4 regions of the Pantoea sp. KPR_PJ genome follow, and region 1 is predicted to be linked to each of the others. Evidence: riboswitches for the same ligand, from Rfam matches in the RefSeq annotation. Region 1 holds a riboswitch; each other region holds the start of a gene.
What was found. Region 1 has a riboswitch for thiamine pyrophosphate ahead of HP564_RS01990 (FAD-dependent oxidoreductase). Riboswitches for the same ligand answer to the same signal wherever they lie in the genome.

Region 1 (3,395 bases):
AGGCGACGGCCATGTCGCGCCGCTCCATCAGGCCCGCCCGATGAGCCTGCTGCCCCGCACGGATCGCCCCCGCGAACGCGCCCGCCATCCGCACCGGATCCTGTGCCTTCGCGACGGCGGTATTGAGCAAAATGGCGTCAAAACCTAACTCCATCGCCTGCGCCGCCTGGCTCGGTGCACCCAGCCCTGCATCAATGATCAGCGGTACCCCACTGAAACAGGCGCGCATCGTGCGTAACCCCTCAATGTTGCGAAGCCCCTGGCCGGAACCAATTGGCGCTCCCCAGGGCATCAGTACCTCACATCCCGCCTCAAGCAGCTTTTCACCGACCACCAGATCTTCCGTGGTATAGGGGAAAACCTGAAAACCATCGGCGCAGAGAATGCGCGCCGCCTCGACCAGCGCAAAGGGATCGGGCTGTAACGTATCGGCATCGCCAATGACCTCCAGCTTGATCCAGCGAGTATCAAAAAGCTCACGCGCCATATATGCCGTGGTCACAGCCTCCTTAACGCTATGGCAACCTGCCGTATTGGGCAGCACGCGGCGGTTGAGCTGGCTGAGGAGCGTGCGAAATGCACCGCCCTGATTTCCTTCGCGCCGCAGGCTGACGGTAATGATCTCCGCCTCTGCGGCGCAGATCGCCTGGTGCAAAATCTCGGGCGACGGGTATCCGGCGGTGCCGAGCAGCAGGCGCGACTGAGGAACAAAGCCGTAGAACATGGTCAGCCTCCCTGCATAGGCGAAAGCACTTCCAGACGGCATCCCGCCACCAGCCGCTGGCTCTCATACTGCGAGCGCGGCAGAAACTGACCGTTGAAAGCGCTGGCTACGCAGGCAGCGTCTATCTGCCGCTCGTTCAGCAGCGCCGCAACGGTCTGTGCATCGGTATCAATTAACTGGCCGTTGAGTTCAATTTGCATAATGTGACTCCTGACTGAGCAGTTGCATGAGGTGTTGCGCCATGGCGGGCGCAAGCAAAAAGCCATGACGATACATGCCGTTAACGGAAAACACGCCGTCGCGATAGCGAACTTCCGGCACGTTATGCCGATAGGCGGGACGTCGGCCAGTGCCGCTCTCGACAATGCGCGCCTCTGCCAGCGCCGGGTGGATCGTCCAGGCGGCACTAAGCAGCTCCATCATGGCGCGCACGCTAATCGGGCTGGCGTCGTCGCTTTCTACCATGGTCGCGCCGAGCATAAAGTGGCCACTGGCACGCGGCACCAGATAGCAGGGAAAGCGCGGGTGCAGCAGGCGTATGGGACGGGAAAAATGCAGATCGTCACTGTGCAGGATGAGCATTTCGCCGCGCACCGCACGCAGTTCGGGCTGGCGATCGGTGGCATGGATACCGCGACAGTCAATGAGGGTGCCGCTGGGTTTCCCGGCGTGAAAGGCAACGCCTCGCGCTTCAAGAGCAGCGCGTAGCTGACGCAGCGCATCACGCGGATTCAGATGCGCCTCACCGGCAAAGAAGAGGCCACGCGCAAAGCGTCCCGCCAGATCCGGTTCAAGCTCTTCGGGATTGCACCACTGATGCTGGCGCGTCAGCCGGGCGAAGCGCGTCAGCTCTGTTGCATCGCGCGGCGAAGCCAGCACCAGCGTGCCCTGTTGCGCCACACCCTCGACGCGCTGCGACCACCAGCCCGCGGCATGCTGCCCCAGCGCAGTGACCCGTTCCGGCGCGCTCTCCCCTTCGCAGAAGGGCGCAAGCATGCCGCCCGCCCAGTGTGAGGCAGGCATTTCATCACTGACGATCACTTCCAGCGTTTCCCCCTGCTCAGCCAGCAAGGTGGCGACACAGAGCCCGGCGACTCCGCTACCGAGTACCGACCAGCGGCTCATCGTGTATCACCGGCAGAAAAAACAGATTGAAAAAGCGTGCGTTTCACGTTGGCCTCGACGTTGACGACCCGTGATACGTGAAGGGAAAAAGCGTAAGCAGAAGGGATTCGCTCACGCGGCAGGCATCTCAACGCCTTTTCAGGTCAATGGGATACGAGTCTTCCTACGCCAGTATCAACTGGGTCAGGTTCAAAGGGTCGCTACACCGCGCGCTGCGCTATTAGCCTCTCAGTCTCTCTGGCGAGACTCCCCTGACGGCCATTAGTTGTAGGGTAAGTGACTACCCGGCGTCAAGCGTGATGTGTTAATCAGGCGTTAAATCGGTGGCTTCGCCGCGCGTCGTCAGGACGACAGCGGCGGCCCGCTGTCGCTCGCTTAAGGCGGAATAAATGTCGGCAAACGCTACGACAGTTGCGCCAGTCAGCTGAAGTTTCCGGGTAGCACAGGAAGCAGTGCGCTGTAGTCGAAGGAAGCAAGCCGTGGGGCGTCTGTACAGCGTCAGCAAAATGTGTATCAGCCCCCGAGCTGGCTCCCAGCAGCAGACGTTGCTCACCCTGAGGAAGCCGCCAGCCAAAGGGTAGCGTCAGCAGCGAGATGGTGCCTGTCATTGCGAAGAACCAGCAGATAATCTCGCCCGTTTTTTTCTTGCCGCCCAGACAGCGGATCTGGAGCAGCGCGCCTGCGGTATCGGGTGCTGAGAGCCGTGCCAGCAGCACATCCACTGGCGCCACCGACGAGGCAGGCGTGCCGAAGGCCAGAGCGCTAAAGGTGAGGTGCGCGGTAAGCAGGAGGATCATTCCGCAAAACCAGCCATCACCGTCAGACAGCAATCAAGGTGTACTTCCTTCTTGTAGCACCACAGCCGCGAGCAGGACGACAAACAGCAACGCAGAAAAATAATGGCGGTTGCATTGGGCAGCGAGGCGGCAAAGCTGCGGATATACAGCGCCTTATGCCGCTGAGGCGTCTTTTTACAGCCTCACCGAAGAGACTATTTTCTCCCCTGGCCAGGCTAATGCGCTTATCCAGATTATTTCCCGCTTAGCTTATTACCGGAAAAGCGCTCACCCTGCACAGGTAATAAATTGTCACATTCTGCATTATCTGTCACACATGTTAGCCATCATTTTATCCTCGTCTGGTTTACCGACATATTCAGGGCTTAACTAACAGATATTCATGAGGAAAAACCTCTCTGAGAGACAAAATAACCGATTTAATAATATCAAACAAATTCAATATCTTAAATAAAAACCCAGCTATTCATCACACCCGCAGTGAAATAGCGATGGCAAAAAAAAACCTGCCTTCCGCTTTACGCCTGAAAAAGCCGATTATTATTAATCTTTATCCCTGTTGCAGAGGGTTAAATTACCGCCAGGTCAGATGAAATGTGACAAAACTCACATTTGTGCCAGGCTTAATATCACCCGAAAACGAAGTGCAAGGAGCTAAGCATGACTACGCAAAATGATAAAACACTCGTCCCGGTTGAATATTCAAAACCGCCTTTCGCGGAGCAGAAACAGCCTGTTCCAGGTCTTGC
Region 2 (3,395 bases), on a different contig from region 1:
GCGATAAAACGGCCGGGGCGGGATCGGCTCGTCCTCTCGCATACTGAAGCGACTCTGGCCTACCACCAGCGATGAAAATGGTGCACCGGCCCGATCCCCCTGCCCACCTCCAGCGTATCAGCCTGAACCAGCGCCTGCTGTAGCCAGCCTTTCGCCTCGCGCAGGGTCTCCGCCCAGTCTGCACAGCGGGGACGCAGCGCCGCCAGTGCCGCAGAGAGTGAGCAGCCGGTGCCGTGCGTGTGTCGCGTATTCACACGCGGCGCGCTAAAACGCTCGGCACCGCTGCGCGTGATCAGCCAGTCGGGGCTTTCGCGGTCGCTCAGATGGCCACCTTTCATCAGCACCGCCTGACAGCCAAGCGTCAGCAGCGCTTCCCCCTGCTTCAGCATGACCTCTTCATTATGCGCAGGTGCGCACTCAAGCAGCGCCGCCGCTTCCGGCAGATTCGGCGTGATCAGCGAGACCTGCGGCAGCAGCAGCTCGCGCACGCTGGCGATGGCGTCGGGCGACAGCAGCGCATCGCCACTTTTGGCCACCATCACCGTGTCCAGCACCACAAAAGGAATGGCTGCCTGTTTCAGCCTGTGCGCCACAAGCTGCACAATTGCCGTTTCAGCGAGCATACCGATTTTCGCCGTATCGATGCGCACATCGCTTAACACTGAATTGAGCTGAGCATCAACGAACGCCGGCTCAATGCGATAGACCGACTGTACGCCGCAGGTGTTCTGCGCCACCAGCGCGGTAATGACGCTGGTGCCGTAGGCTGCCAGGGCTGAAAAGGCTTTGAGATCGGCCTGGATCCCTGCACCGCCGCTGGGATCGGTACCGGCGATGGTTAAGGCGTTGATACGTTTCATGCGCGCGCCTCCTGTGCCTGCTGCCACAGGGCATCGATAAACAGCGTGGCAAAGGTGCCCGGCGCGTCAGTCTGCGCAGCAGCCCGCTCGCCCGCGCGCGCCATCACGCGACAGGCGCTGGCAACGTTGCTCAGCCGGTCGCCTGGCAGGCTGCAAAACGCGGCCACTACGGCGGAGAGTGCGCAGCCGGTGCCCACCACATGCGTCATCAGCGCGCTGCCGCCCTGCACGCTGAGCGTCTGATGGCCGTCAGTGACGTAATCGACCTCACCGCTGATCGCGACCAGCGTCTGGTGTCGCAGCGCCAGCTCGCGTGCCGCCTCAAGCGCTGCCTCCGACGGATGCTGTGTATCCACGCCGCGTCCGCCTGCGCCCTGCCGCGCCAGCGCGAGAATTTCAGAGGCATTGCCGCGCACGGCGGCAGGCTGTTGCGCCAGCAACCGGTGGCAGAAATCGGTGCGCAACGTCAGGGCGCCGGCCGCAACAGGATCGAGCACCCAGGGTGTCTGAGCGGCGTGCGCCGCCCTTACGGCGGCGAGCATGGCCTCACAACGATCGCGGGTCAGCGTGCCTACGTTGATCAGTAAGGCATCGGCAAGGGTGGCAAACTGGGCCGCTTCTTCATTATCGACCACCATCGCGGGCGAGGCGTGAAGCGCCAGTAAAACGTTGGCGGTAACGTTTTGCACCACCTCATTGGTCATGCAGTGGACAAGCGGCGGCTGATGCACAAAACGGCTAAGAACGGGCGCGAAAGCGGCGTCGGAAAAGGGTTGAGGCGTGTGAATCATCATAACTCCCAACCGGCGAACAAGAAGGCGAATGCGGTCAGGCATCTGACTTCCCTACGCTGGCATTATCCAGATCAGGTAATACGGGTATTTCTCAGCCTTCACAAAGAAGGGCACCCCGAGTCGTGTAGATTACATTTCTTTATTAATTAGTGAGTTATGTAAGCTTACCTGTTTGTATAAGGTTGTTTTTACGAATCTCACTATTGAGCATTGTACCCCAGCCTGTACCCCATTTTGTACCCCACAGGAAAACAAAATGCTTGTTTATTCTTTACCCATGTAAAACGGTTATAGGTAGAATCTATGGACAGAATTAATCATTTTTATCGCCAAATGAAGTTTTGAATCATGTTTAGAAAAATAAAGTAGATGCCCTACTTTATTCATTACTTACCGCTATGTAATTACCTCCAACAGAAATAATCTGTAGAGACAGTAATTAACTGTTATTTTCTCATGAAAAAAGGCTTTTTTGTGACCAATACTAAAATCTGAAAATAAAATCTTATACACATAGGTATTAAAATGAAAGTAAAAGATAATTTAGGAAATGAAATATTATCTAATCTAAAAAGACTGGAAGAATATTATGAAGAAGCCCTGTATTTCAACAATTCCCCACCAGATATGCGTATTGTTGCAACAAAAGGGCTGCAACAATATCTTAGCAAAAGAAAAAAATTATGGAGAATAATAGCTGAAGAAAAGGGAAATACGCACAAACAGAAAGACGCTAAATAAATTAGTCCGTAAAAAAAGAATTACATCAGAAATATCACTGACTTTTGATCAAAATGAAAACAGGATATGTAGCGATATAACCTCAGCACGAATATGTGACATATTAAAAGTGCGATTACCAAAAGAATACATAGAGAAGCTAAGAAATAATAAAATTACGAAATGCAAAACTGGCATGCAAAATTAAAATTTAAGCATTTACACAGCCCCCAGTTAAACAACTACCCCCCTAGAAAAAGCCGATTCACTCGCATGAATCGGCCTTTCTAAATTTATCAACAGGGAGCGCATACAAATGATTAATCCTACATCTATTTACACCAATTTTAAGTATGTATCTGCTGAGTGTGGTTCAGGGAAAACTACTTCATTATGTAATATGATCAATCGGGCACTTAACATAAAAGGTAGTGCTGAAAATTTTATTATCGTACAAAATACACATAAACTCGCTACAGATACAGCTAATAATTTTAATAACTGCAAATTACTGATTAGCGATTTAGTGCCCAGAAATAAAAGACTCATAAATGAAGATCTTGATTCTGGGGAGTCTTTCTTTGTCTGGCGGCACTGGAAAAGCTTGGTGATTTCTTCGCCACTGGTACTGGCTTCTGGTCGGCCGTAATGCTTTCCGTCGCTGGATTGTGCCAGCTACTGGCAAGTACTGCCGCGATAGGCTGGGCTGTTTTGGGTTACGGTACTCTCCGGGCAAAGTACTTACCCTATAAACTCGTTAATAATTATACGGTTCCTGTACTGATCATTGTACTTGCTTTGTGGCAAGTGCCGCCCGCTCCTCAAGCGATGAGGCCAGAGCACAAAAACCTGGTTTCAAGGACGGTAAAGAGTTTCCTGTCGCCCGTGAAAATAATATTTCGAAAGTTGCTGATTACGCCAAATTCGTCGAAGAACAACGAATCAAAGCAGCAGAAAAGGCCGCACAGGATGCCGCTCTTGCCGCCGAAAAAGAACGACAGGCAAAAGAGGAAGATGCTAA
Region 3 (3,395 bases), on a different contig from region 1:
CATACTCCCGTGCCAGTGCAAAAATCTGCGGCATCGAAACGCTGGCCAGTGCTGAAAGCAGCACGCCCAGCGTAATCAGCGTCAGGTAGTGCCGGGTAAAAGCGAACAGCAGCGCGTTGCAGAGCGCCATCAGGCAGCAAAACAGAATTAAGGTCCGGCGGTCGCCCCGGCTGTCGGAGCGCTTCGCCACCAGCATACTGACTACGATACCCGCGATGGCGTTAACGGTAAAAAAAAGCCCAACCCAGAATGGCCGTGCCTGCACTTCTCGCGTCAGAAACAGGCTCAGCGTAGGAGCCTGTAGTGCCCCTGCTACGCCGATCATAAAAGAGGCCGCCATAAAGGCGAGAAAGACCGGATTGATACGGCGCTTCCGGGTTAACAGCGACTTCATAGCGAAATCCCTTTGAGATGGTGAAAGCAGGACAAAAGAGAGTGGATTCTAGCGCAACAGAAAAAAGCCAGCAGGAAAATCGCTGCTGGCGGTGTAATTGCACCCTACTCAGAAATGATCCGCCGCAGCGGAACCCTGGTTGAGCGCCATTCCAGAGAGAATGCCTCCCGCTCTTCCAGTTGTTCCGATTTTGCCCTTAATATAGGGCAGGAAAAACTGAGCGCTTTTCGCAGGGAGTTCCTCTTTTATGTCCTCGTCACGCCTTAAACAACAGTTCATCCGCCTGTGGCAGAGCTGCCAGGGTGAAAGCCAGCAGGCGACGCTAGGCGAGCTGGCGGAGCGACTGCACTGCTCACGCCGCCATATGCGCAATCTGCTTAATACCATGCAGGAGGCAGGCTGGCTCACCTGGCAGGCTGAAGCAGGACGCGGTAAACGCTCGCAGCTAACCTTTTGCTACACTGGCCTGGCGCTCCAGCAGCAGCGCGCGGAAGATTTGCTGGAGCAGGATCGTATCGATCAGCTGGTGCAACTGGTCGGTGACAAAGCGGAAGTGCGCCAGATGATCCGTGCCCATCTTGGCCGCAGCTTTCGCCAGGGCAAGCATATCCTGCGGGTGCTCTACTATCGGCCACTGGTTAATCTGCTGCCCGGCTCAGCGCTGCGCCGTTCGGAAACGCATCTGGCACGCCAGATCTTTAACGGACTCACGCGAATAAATGAGGAAAACGGGGAAGTCGAAGCCGATATTGCCCATCACTGGCAGTCGCTGTCGCCACTGCACTGGCGTTTCTATCTGCGCCCGGCGATCCGCTTTCACCACGGGCGCGAGCTGGAAATTGCCGATGTGATCGCCTCGCTGCAGCGCCTCCAGCCGCAGCCGCTCTTTTCCCATATCAGCGCGGTTGATTCTCCTGCTGCGTGGACGCTGGATATCCATCTTAAAGAGCCGGACAGCTGGCTTCCCTGGCTGCTCGGCAGCGTCAGCGCGATGATCCTGCCGCGCGAATGGCCACAGATGCGTGACTTTGCCCGCCAGCCGATCGGCACAGGCCCCTATCGCGTCGTGCGAAACCAGCAGAGCCAGCTAAAAATTGAAGCCTTTGACGACTACTTCGGCTTCCGTGCGCTGATTGACGATGTCTCTATATGGGTGCTGCCGGAGATCAGCGACGAGCTGGTTTTTTCGGGCGTGCGTCTGCAGGGCGCTGAAGACGATGAGAAGTCGGAGGAGAGCCGGCTGGAAGAGGGCTGCTATTTTTTGCTGTTCGATCAGCGCTCGGCAACAGGGCGCGACGCCGCAACCCGGCGCTGGCTCGCCCAGCTTTTTAATCCCGTTGCGCTGCTGAACCAGGCTGACAGGGGATACCAGCGCTACTGGTATCCCGCTTACGGATTGCTGCCGCGCTGGCATCACCGCCGCGATCTGACACCGGTAGACAAACCGGCGGGCCTGGAAAGCCTGACGCTGACGTGGTACAGCCAGCATGTCGAACATGAGGGCATCGCCAACGCGCTGCGCCCGCTGCTGGCGCAGCATAACGTACGGCTGCTAACGCGTGCGGTTGATTATGACACCTGGCATCGGGGGGAGGCGGAGAGCGATATCTGGCTTGGCAGCGTTAACTTTACGCTGCCGCTGGAGTACGCCCTGTTCGCCCAGCTCTACGAAATTCCGCTGCTGCATCACTGCTTGCCTGTCGACTGGGAAAAGGATGCCGCTCGCTGGCGGCGCAAAGCATTGCCGCTGGCGGAATGGAGCAAACGCCTGCTCGATACAGACGTTTTGCATCCGCTGTTCCATCACTGGCTGCTGCTTGAAGGCCAGCGCAGCATGCGCGGCGTAAGACTCAATACGCTAGGCTGGTTCGACTTTAAGTCCGCCTGGTTTGCGCCACCGACGCTGTAAGCCTTTCGCCTTGCCGATGAAATGTCTAGAATGAGCCGTTCTCAACGGGGTGCCTGCAAAAGGCTGAGAGAAACCCGTCGAACCTGATTCGGTTAGTACCGACGTAGGGATTTGAGAGGCTGCTACGCTCAGATCCTTTGCGACTCATAACAATTCTCCCTAAGGAGCGCAAAGTGGTTAAACAGATCCTTCCTCTGCTGCTGTTGCTGTCTGTCCCGGCACTGGCCGCGAAACCTCTTCTCACCGTCTATACCTACGACTCTTTCTCTGCTGAATGGGGGCCAGGACCAGCCGTCAAAAAAGCGTTTGAAGCCCAGTGCGGCTGCGAGCTGAAATATGTGGCGCTGGAAGATGGCGTATCGCTGCTTAACCGCGTGCGCATGGAAGGCAAAAACAGTAAGGCTGACATCGTTCTGGGTCTGGATAACAATCTGCTTCAGGCTGCGCAGCAGACCGGGCTGTTTGCCAGAAGCAGCGTCGACCTCAGTAAAGTGACGCTGCCGGATGGCTGGCAGGATCAGACCTTTATCCCGTTTGACTACGGCTATTTCGCCTTCGTCTATGATAAAAATCGCCTGAAGAACCCGCCGACCAGCCTGAAAGAGCTGGTGGAAAGTCCGCAAAAGTGGCGCGTAATTTACGAAGATCCACGCACCAGCACGCCTGGCCTGGGCCTGCTGCTCTGGATGCAGAAAGTCTATGGCGACAAGGCACCCGATGCCTGGCAAAAACTGGCGCAGAAAACCGTTACCGTGACCAAAGGCTGGAGTGAAGCCTATGGCCTCTTTTTAAAAGGGGAAGGTGATCTGGTGCTGAGCTATACCACCTCACCCGCCTATCACCTGATTGAAGAGAAGAAAGAGAACTACGCCGCCGCATCCTTTAGCGAAGGCCACTATTTGCAGGTCGAGGTCGCCGCTCAGCTCGCCAGCAGCAAACAGCCCGCGCTGGCCCAGCAGTTTATGCAGTTTATGCTGACCCCCGCATTTCAGCATGCGATTCCGACCGGCAACTGGATGTATCCGGCGATCAAAAGCGATCTGCCTGCTGGCTATCAGACGCTGACCGTGCCGCAAACCGCGCTGCAGTTTA
Region 4 (3,395 bases), on a different contig from region 1:
GAAGTGATACGCTGAAGTCCTGATGTTAAGTGTGTAGACAAACAACTATACCCTAAATCGTTCAGCTTGCAGGCGGCCTCGCGCCAGCCGCAGCATCAACGGTAGAGGGAATTTATTTACATGGAGTCAGAAATGCTTAACCAGTTAAATGTCCTGACCGAGCGCGTAGGTGGCAGTAACGAACTGGTAGATTCGTGGCTGGCTGCCCGTCGTCAGCTACTTGTTTCGTATTACCACCTGGTTGGGCTGAAGCCCAACAAAGAAGCGCTCACCACTTTAGACGAGCAGGCGCTCGACAACTTTTGTCACGGTCTGGTCGATTATCTTTCTGCCGGTCATTTCAGCATCTATGAACGCGTCATTAATGAGATGCAGGGCGACAGCCCGATGGTAGCGGCGGCGCAAATTTATCCCCCGCTGGAAGCCAATACCGAACGTCTGATGCAGCTCTACGATGGCCATCTGCAACAGTCTATCGACGACGACAACTGCGTGGATTTCCAGCTGGCACTGTCAGAAGTGGGCGAAGTGCTGGAAGCCCGCTTTACGCTGGAAGATAAGCTTATCCAGCTTGCGTGGGATAATCAGCTGGTACGCGCACCGGTTGCCAATGACAGCACTCAGCTCTCGCGCCCGGCTTAAGGTTAATCAGTTGTAAAATGCTTGTTATTCAGTAAAAGCCCTTTTATGCTGGACGGGTTTTCGACCATAGCGTTGAAAACCCGTTTTGCTTAACGCTACGTTCGTACCGTAGCTAAAGTAAATGAGCGTTCTGGCGCGGTAAGCACAGCCGGTTCCTGCTCTGACCGTCACAGGCACGGTTCGGGCGCGAAACGGCAAACGCATCAGCCAGAAAATCGTTTACCTATCTTGTCGGAGTGCCCGTAAGGGCTGAGACCGTTAATTCGGGATCCGCGGAACCTGATCAGGTTAGAACCTGCGAAGGGAACAAGAGTAATCATCATCAGTATGCTGGCGCTTTTTGCCTGCTGTTTCTGTTACTCCTTCCGAACTCCGGACAAGCAACGTTCCCCTTCAACAGGAAAATTGCTATGTCTATCACCAAAACCAACCGACGTGAACAGCGTGCTGAAGCGCAGGCATTTATCAATGCGCTACAGGGCGGCGTCGCCTTTCCCAATTCAAAACGTATCTGGATCCAGGGCAGCCGTGATGATATTCGCGTACCGATGCGTGAAATCCAGCTCAGCCCCACGCTGACCGGTGGCAGCAAAGAGGATCCGCGCTATGAAGAGAATGAGGCAATACCGGTTTACGACACCGCGGGACCCTATGGCGATCCTGAAGCTGTTATCGACGTGCAGCGCGGGCTGACGAAGCTACGTGCCGGCTGGATTGAGGCGCGCGGCGACAGCGAAACTCTGACGCAAATCAGCTCCCGCTATACGCAGCAGCGCCTGGCCGATGACGGGCTGGATCATTTGCGTTTCGATCATCTGCCGCAGCCACGTCGTGCAAAAGCGGGACGTTGCGTTACTCAGCTTCACTATGCGCGCCAGGGCATAATCACGCCAGAAATGGAATTTATCGCGCTGCGCGAAAATATGGGCCGCGAACGCATTCGCGGTGAAGTACTGCGGCAACAGCATCCTGGCTACGGCTTTGGCGCACAGCTGCCGGAAAACATTACGCCAGAGTTTGTCCGGCAGGAGGTGGCCGCCGGGCGCGCCATTATTCCTGCCAACATCAATCACCCCGAGTCGGAGCCCATGATTATCGGGCGTAATTTTCTGGTGAAGGTTAACGCCAATATCGGCAACTCGGCAGTCACCTCCTCAATTGAGGAAGAGGTCGAGAAGCTGGTCTGGTCAACGCGCTGGGGTGCGGATACCGTTATGGACCTCTCGACCGGCCGCTACATTCACGAAACGCGTGAATGGATCCTGCGTAACAGTCCCGTTCCGATTGGCACGGTGCCGATTTACCAGGCGCTGGAGAAGGTGAACGGCGTTGCTGAAAATCTTGACTGGGAGGTCTTTCGCGACACGCTGCTGGAACAGGCGGAGCAAGGCGTTGATTACTTCACTATCCACGCGGGCGTGCTGCTGCGCTATGTCCCGATGACGGCAAAACGGCTGACCGGTATCGTCTCGCGCGGCGGCTCGATCATGGCGAAATGGTGCCTGTCGCATCACCGCGAAAGCTTTCTCTATGAGCATTTTCGCGATATTTGCGAAATCTGTGCCGCCTATGACATCTCTCTGTCACTCGGTGACGGGCTGCGTCCCGGTTCAATTCAGGATGCCAATGACGAAGCGCAGTTTGCTGAGCTGCATACCCTGGGTGAGCTGACAAAGATTGCCTGGGAGTATGACGTCCAGGTCATGATTGAAGGCCCCGGCCATATTCCTATGCAGATGATCCGCCGCAATATGACTGAGCAGCTGGAGCATTGCCATGAAGCGCCCTTCTATACTCTCGGCCCGCTGACCACCGACATTGCTCCCGGCTACGATCACTTTACCTCCGGCATCGGGGCCGCGATGATCGGCTGGTTTGGCTGCGCCATGCTCTGTTATGTGACACCCAAAGAACATCTCGGGCTGCCAAACAAAGAGGACGTTAAGCAGGGTCTGATTACCTATAAAATTGCCGCGCATGCCGCCGACCTGGCAAAAGGACACCCCGGCGCGCAAATCCGTGACAACGCCATGTCTAAAGCACGCTTCGAATTCCGCTGGGAAGATCAGTTCAACCTTGCCCTCGATCCCCACACTGCCCGTGCCTATCATGATGAAACGCTGCCGCAAGAGTCAGGCAAAGTCGCTCACTTCTGCTCAATGTGCGGACCCAAATTCTGCTCAATGAAAATTACGCAGGAAGTACGGGATTATGCGGCCAGGCAGGAAGCCGAGGCGCAGCCGGTCGAAGTCAGCATGAAGCAGATGGCAGATACCTTTCGCCGCCGCGGTGGTGAACTTTATCACCCGGCTGATGCGCTGGATAAGGAGAACCTGTGAATACCGCCTTTCCTGCCACGGCGTTGCGCCTGGGACTCTATCCGGTGGTTGATAACGTAGAGTGGATTGCGCGCCTGCTTGAGGCTGGGGTACGCACGCTCCAGCTGCGTATTAAGGATCAAAATGATGAGGCGGTCGAACCTGCGGTAATGCAGGCGATTGCGCTCGGCAAGCGCTACCACGCGCGCCTGTTCATCAATGACTACTGGCGGCTGGCAATTAAGCATCGGGCCTATGGGGTGCATCTGGGTCAGGAAGACCTGGCGGTGGCGAACCTGAATGCGATTCGCGAAGCGGGCCTGCGGCTGGGGGTCTCTACCCATGATGATGCTGAGCTGGAGCGGGCACTGGCACTGCGTCCCTCTTACATTGCGCTGGGACATATTTTTCCAACCCAGACAAAGGCGATGCCTT

Region 2: another riboswitch for thiamine pyrophosphate. It lies ahead of thiM (hydroxyethylthiazole kinase); the one in region 1 lies ahead of HP564_RS01990 (FAD-dependent oxidoreductase).
Region 3: another riboswitch for thiamine pyrophosphate. It lies ahead of thiB (thiamine ABC transporter substrate binding subunit); the one in region 1 lies ahead of HP564_RS01990 (FAD-dependent oxidoreductase).
Region 4: another riboswitch for thiamine pyrophosphate. It lies ahead of thiC (phosphomethylpyrimidine synthase ThiC); the one in region 1 lies ahead of HP564_RS01990 (FAD-dependent oxidoreductase).

The regions. Positions count from the first base shown of each region.
Region 1 covers NZ_JABMIK010000001.1:416,139-419,533, forward strand. The annotation lists gene HP564_RS01980 (thiazole synthase) at 1-724, opposite strand, end outside; gene thiS (sulfur carrier protein ThiS) at 727-924, opposite strand; gene HP564_RS01990 (FAD-dependent oxidoreductase) at 914-1,849, opposite strand; TPP riboswitch at 1,993-2,112, opposite strand; gene HP564_RS01995 (hypothetical protein) at 2,158-2,646, opposite strand; gene HP564_RS02000 (SDR family oxidoreductase) at 3,307-3,395, shown strand, end outside.
Region 2 covers NZ_JABMIK010000002.1:370,548-373,942, forward strand. The annotation lists gene thiD (bifunctional hydroxymethylpyrimidine kinase/phosphomethylpyrimidine kinase) at 60-860, opposite strand; gene thiM (hydroxyethylthiazole kinase) at 857-1,651, opposite strand; TPP riboswitch at 1,686-1,782, opposite strand; gene HP564_RS06440 (hypothetical protein) at 2,180-2,395, shown strand; gene HP564_RS06445 (DEAD/DEAH box helicase family protein) at 2,691-3,023, shown strand; gene HP564_RS06450 (hypothetical protein) at 3,175-3,395, shown strand, end outside.
Region 3 covers NZ_JABMIK010000009.1:69,438-72,832, reverse strand. The annotation lists gene HP564_RS17180 (MFS transporter) at 1-394, opposite strand, end outside; gene sgrR (HTH-type transcriptional regulator SgrR) at 642-2,303, shown strand; TPP riboswitch at 2,339-2,431, shown strand; gene thiB (thiamine ABC transporter substrate binding subunit) at 2,477-3,395, shown strand, end outside.
Region 4 covers NZ_JABMIK010000015.1:14,778-18,172, reverse strand. The annotation lists gene rsd (sigma D regulator) at 133-642, shown strand; TPP riboswitch at 865-965, shown strand; gene thiC (phosphomethylpyrimidine synthase ThiC) at 1,053-2,981, shown strand; gene thiE (thiamine phosphate synthase) at 2,978-3,395, shown strand, end outside.